2 linked regions of the Sphingobium yanoikuyae genome follow. The protein of the gene in region 2 binds, or shares a complex with, the protein of the main gene of each other region. Links are inferred from orthologs where the notes say so. Each region holds a gene or a part of one and is shown on either strand. Other genes may lie near its edges.

What was found.
Region 1: the proteins of dapF (region 2) and U0025_RS10305 are in contact, whole or in part, in a solved structure (PDB 5YGU), measured with the Escherichia coli proteins. The link is inferred for Sphingobium yanoikuyae from one-to-one orthologs.

What each region holds. Positions count from the first base shown.
Region 1 is NZ_CP139979.1:2,249,612-2,252,323, reverse strand. It holds U0025_RS10305 (RNA pyrophosphohydrolase), read right to left. Parts: upstream 1,744-2,712; coding sequence 1,258-1,743; downstream 1-1,257. Other genes in the region: U0025_RS10300 (cryptochrome/photolyase family protein), read left to right, coding at 1,933-2,712; U0025_RS10310 (DUF481 domain-containing protein), read right to left, coding at 317-1,216; U0025_RS10315 (hydrolase), read right to left, coding at 1-275. UniProt on the Escherichia coli protein: Master regulator of 5'-end-dependent mRNA decay.
Region 2 is NZ_CP139979.1:86,847-89,609, forward strand. It holds dapF (diaminopimelate epimerase), read right to left. Parts: upstream 1,907-2,763; coding sequence 1,094-1,906; downstream 1-1,093. Other genes in the region: mtaB (tRNA (N(6)-L-threonylcarbamoyladenosine(37)-C(2))-methylthiotransferase MtaB), read right to left, coding at 1-1,091; U0025_RS00440 (threonine ammonia-lyase), read right to left, coding at 1,947-2,763. UniProt on the Escherichia coli protein: Involved in the succinylase branch of the L-lysine biosynthesis and in the biosynthesis of the pentapeptide incorporated in the peptidoglycan moiety. Catalyzes the stereoinversion of LL-2,6-diaminopimelate (L,L-DAP) to meso-diaminopimelate (meso-DAP).

The DNA of each region.
Region 1 (2,712 bases), 2.2 Mb from region 2 along the record:
ACGGTCAGGCGAAGATGCTGACCATGACGGATCACCGATATCCCCCCATCGGGCGCCACGGTTTCGACCGGATCGGGGTCGATCAAGTCTACCTCGCCCGGCAGCACCGAAAAGGCGTCGGCGAGCGTGGCAGCCATGGCGGCGAGCCCGGTCAGGTTGCGCGATCCGCTGTTGATGCTGGCCCATGCCTCGACCTGTGCCAGCATCGGCGCGGCGGCGGCCTGTTCCAGCAGGGCGGTTTCAGGGGCAGTTACGGGCGGGTGGATGCCGTTCATCCCGGAGGTCTATCAGAGCGCGGGCGCCTGCTCCACCCCGATCAGAAATCGTAGCTGAGGGTCAGGCGGCTGAGCGTGTCGAAGTCGCGCGCGGACAGCAGGGTCTCCGACTCATACTGCACCGTATAGGAGAGGCCAGCGGACAGGCGCGTGCTCACCTTGGTTTGCAACTGTGTCAGGGAATTGACTGAAAATACGTCAGTTTCCGCATAACCTGCAGCGGTCTGCTTGAAGGTGACATTGGGCGCCAGGCGCCAGGCCAGGTCCATCGATGCACGCGCGCCGAGCTTGGTTTCGCGCGGCCCGATCACATATTTGGCATGACGGACGGACGGGCCAACATCGAGCGACAGGTCGATCGGCTTGCTGACGATCACCTTGTAACCGATACCGGCCGAGGCGGTGTAGCGCTCGTCATAGCCGATCGAGGGATCGCGTTCGAACTGGGTCAGGCCATAGGCGAATCCGCGCGGATCGAACTGATAGCGCGGCTCATAGCTGGCGGTGTAGCGTTCGCGCGAGGTGACGCCATTGGCGCGGCGATAATCGACCGTGGCGCTAAGCTTATGGCTCCACTCCAGCCCTTCGCGCTTGACCTGCGCCGCGGCGCTGATGCCGATTTCGCTCGTCGAACCGGTCGAGCGGAAGCCGCCGGCCTCCAGCTTGCCGGTCCATAATTCGGTGAAGCGCGCTTCGCGAATCACCGTGTCATGGGTCGCCTTGGTCCGTTCCTTCCAGCTGTTGACCATCTGCTGGATCTGGTCGGCCGATTGCGGATTGGTCTGCTTGGCGATCTTGGCGACGGTCGCGATTTCCGTCTCATTGCCATTGGCAATCGCCGCCTCCAGCATTTCGCGGACGGACGGCGGCAGCAGCGCGGGCGCATTGGCCCACGCCTGGGTGGCAAAGAGGAAGGGCAGGATAGCCAGACAGTGACGCATCCCGCTGTCATAGCGAACCGACCGGGGATTTTAAGCCCCCATCAGATCAAGTCGTGGAATTCCTGCAATATGTCGCGGTAAAGCTTGCGCTTGAACGGCACGATCAGTTCCGGCAGCGTTTCGGGCGCTGCCCATTTCCATTCCCGGAACTCGGGATGCTTGGTCTGGATGTCGATATGGCTGTCCTTGCCCAGGAAGCGGGCGAGGAACCAGATCTGGCGCTGGCCGCGATATTTGCCGCCCCACAGCTTGCCGATCAGTTCGGGCGGCAGGTCGTAGAAATGCTCGTCGCGGCTCTTGGCGATGATCTCGACATGTTCGGGCGTGATGCCGGTCTCTTCGCCCAGCTCACGCAGCGCCGCCGCCTTGGCGTCTTCGCCCTCGTCGATCCCGCCCTGCGGCATCTGCCAGGCTTCCACGACATTATCGAGGCGCTGACCCACGAAGACCTTGCCCGCCATGTTGACCAGCATGATCCCGACGCACGGCCGGTAATTCAGTTCTGCATTATCTGGCATCGACGCCATGTCTTCCCCTGCATCGCTGCAGCCATGGCCGGTTGGCGACCCATGGCTAGTGTATTGGGTTCCAGAATAGGCGGCGGCGATGCGCGCGTCCATTGGCCGAATCGACATTCATCGGATTTGCAGGTCATCTCCCGGAAGGGCGCGGAAAATTCATTTGGAACCGGGGGACTAGGCAGGCATTTGGCGATCATGCCATCCCCCACCATAATCTGGTTCCGCCAGGATCTGCGCCTCTCGGATCAGGCGGCGCTTGCCGCTGCCGCGCAGGCCGGCCCGGTCATTCCGCTCTATATCCTTGACGATGAAAGCCCGCGCCAATGGGCGATGGGTGGTGCGTCGCGCTGGTGGCTGCATCACAGCCTTGCCAGCCTGGACGAGCGACTGGGGACCAAGGGCTCGCGATTGATCCTGCGGCGCGGACGCTGCGCCGATGTTCTGGCGCAGGTGGCCGAGGAAAGTGGTGCGCAGGTCGTGCATGCCATCCGCCATCATGAGCCCTGGTGGCGCAATGCTGAAAAGGCGGTCGCAAGGCAGATCGACTTGCGGCTTCATGACGGCGGACTGCTATTGCCAGTGGAGGCGGTGCGGACGGGTGGCGGGACGCCCTATCGCATCTACACGCCCTTTTTCCGCGCGGTGATGCTGCACATGCCACCCGCGCCACCACAGCCAGCGCCGCAGCGGATCGCGGCGCCATCGCACTGGCCGGTTAGCGACAGGCTGGAGGATTGGACGCTGCTGCCGCGCGATCCGGACTGGGCGAGCGGCTTCCCTGCCGACTGGTCACCGGGCGAAGAAGGGGCAAAGCGCTATCTCGACAGTTTTCTGGGCGAGGTCGGCGACTATGCGGTCGCGCGCGATCTGCCGTCGCAGGAGGGAACGTCCCGCCTGTCCCCGCATCTCCATTTCGGGGAAATTTCGCCCGCCAAGGTCTGGCATCGGGTGGCGCAGGCGCCGGGGGACGCGACC
Region 2 (2,763 bases):
GGCATGCGCGCGGCCGGCGTGCCGGTGCGCGGCGAATAGGGGAAGATATGGCCGTGGACGATGTCGCAATCGGCGACCAGCGCCAGGCTGTTGGCGAACATGGCGTCATCCTCGGTCGGGAAGCCGGCGATGATGTCGGCGCCGATGCTGATGTCCGGGCGGGCGGCCTTCACCCGCTCGACGATGCGCACCGCGTCGGCGCGGGCATGGCGGCGCTTCATGCGCTTCAAGATCATGTCGTCGCCGGCCTGCAGCGAGAGATGCAGATGCGGCATCATGCGCGGCTCATGGGCGATGAGGTCGAACAGCCGCTCGTCAATCTCGACACTGTCGATCGAGGAGAGGCGCAGTCGGGGCAGGTCCGGGACATGGCGCAGCAGCCGTTCGACAAGCTGGCCGAGCGAGGGGCTGCCCGGCAGGTCGGGGCCATAGCTGGTGACGTCGACGCCGGTCAGCACGATCTCGCTATAGCCCGCATCGACCAGTTGCTTCGCCTTGTCGATCACCGCGCCGGCGGGGACGGAGCGGCTGTTCCCCCGGCCATAGGGGATGATGCAGAAGGTGCAGCGGTGATCGCAGCCATTCTGCACCTCCAGAAAGGCGCGGGCATGTTCGGCAAAGGCGCTGGCCATGTGCGGCGCGGTGTCGCGCACGGCCATGATGTCGGAAACGTTGACCTTCGCTTCTTCTTCCGTCACCCCAGCGAAAGCTGGGGTCTCTTGCGACAGGGCGCTCCATCCGGCCTGAGATCCCAGCGTTGGCTGACGCCGCCCTTCGGGTCGCTGGGATGACGGGGTATAGGCGGCGGCCTCCAGCTTCTCCCGGTTGCCGATCACGCCGTCCACTTCCGCCATGGCGGCGAAGGTCTGGGGCTCGGTCTGGGCAGCGCAGCCGGTGACGAGGATGCGGGCGTCGGGGCGGTCTCGCCTGGCGCGGCGGATCGCCTGCCGGGTCTGGCGTACGGCCTCGGCCGTCACGGCGCAGCTGTTGACGACGATCAGGTCGTCCTGTGCGCCGGCCATCTCACGAATAGCTTCGCTTTCCGCGATGTTGAGCCGGCAGCCCAGGGTGATGATGTCGGGACCGGGCACGGTCAGAAGCGGTCCCAGTCCGCCTCGCCGTCGAACACATGGGTGGCGGGGCCGGTCATGCGGATCGTGCCGCCCGGTGCCCAGTCGATCTCCAGATCGCCGCCCGGCAGGCTGACCGTCACCGGGCCGGCCATCAGCTTGCGCCGGATCGCCGCGACGGCGGTGGCGCAGGCGCCGGTGCCGCAGGCGCGGGTGAGGCCCGCGCCGCGTTCCCAGACGATCAGGCGCAGATGCTGCGGGCCGACGACCTGCGCGAAATTGACGTTCACGCGGGCGGGGAAGAGCGGGTCATGCTCGATCAGCGGGCCGAGCCGTTCGAAATCCACCGCGTCCAGATCCTCGACGAAGAAGATCACATGCGGGTTGCCGACATTGACGGCGGCCGGGGCGGGCAGGTCTTCCCAGCTGGCCGACATCGTCAGCGTGTCCATCGGATAGCCAAGCGGGATCGCGTCCCAGTCGAAGCGGGGCGCCCCCATGTCGACGCTGGCGCCGCCGTCCACGCCTTTGGCGTCGAGCAGCCCGGCCCTGGTGCGGATCAGCACGTCCTTGCCGACGAACAGCGGTACGCAGCGGGTGGCATTGCCGCAGGCTTCCACTTCCGAGCCGTCGGAATTGAAGATCAGCATCGATACGTCGGCCTGATCGCCGGCCTCCGCATCGCCGATGACGATCAACTGGTCGCAGCCGATGCCGGCATGGCGATCGGCAATGGCGCGGGCGCGCGCCTCCGTCATCGCGACCGGCGCCTGGCGCGCGTCGATCACGACGAAATCATTGCCCAGACCATGCATCTTGGAAAAGCGGCTCATCATGGCGCCGCATTTAGTGCGGGACGGGGCAAAAGACCAGCGGTCAGGCGTTCTGGCCGCCGATGATCGCGGCATAATCCTGTGGATCGACATTGGCGCCGGAGATGACGAGGGCGGTGGCGCCGTCAGTGGGCGGGGCGAGGCCGGCGAGCAGGGCGGCGAGCGCCACTGCGCCGCCCGGTTCGACCACCAGCTTGAGCATGGTGAAGGCGAAGCGCATCGCGTCGCGCACCTGATCGTCGCTGACGACCAGGCCGCCGGCCAGCAGGGCATGGTTGATCGGGAAGGTCAGCGCGCCGGGGCTGGGCGCCAGCAGCGCGTCACAGATGCTGCGCGCGTCGGGCGAGACGCTTTCGCGCACGCCGCTGGCAAGCGAGCGGGCGGTGTCGTCGAAGCCGGCGGGCTCGACCGCATAGACGGCGATGTCCGGGCGGGCGGCCTTGACCGCCGTCGCCGTGCCCGCGACCAGCCCGCCGCCACCGCAGCAGACGAGTATCTGTGCGAGGTCAGCGCCGACGGCCTGGGCCTGCTCCAATATTTCGAGGCCGATCGTGCCCTGGCCGGCGATGATGAAGGGATCGTCGAAGGAGGGGACGAGGGTGGCGCCGCGTTCGGTTGCAAGGGCGGTGGCGATTTCCTCACGGCTCTGGGTGAAGCGGTCATAGGGGACGACCTCTGCGCCGAGCGCGCGGGTGTTGGCCGTCTTGATCGCCGGGGCATCGGCCGGCATCACGATCGTGGCGGGAATGCCGAGCAGGCGGGCGGCGAAGGCGACGCCCTGGGCATGGTTGCCCGAGGACCAGGCGACGACGCCCGCCGCCCGTTCCGCAGCGTTCAGCCGGGCGAGGCGGTTATAGGCG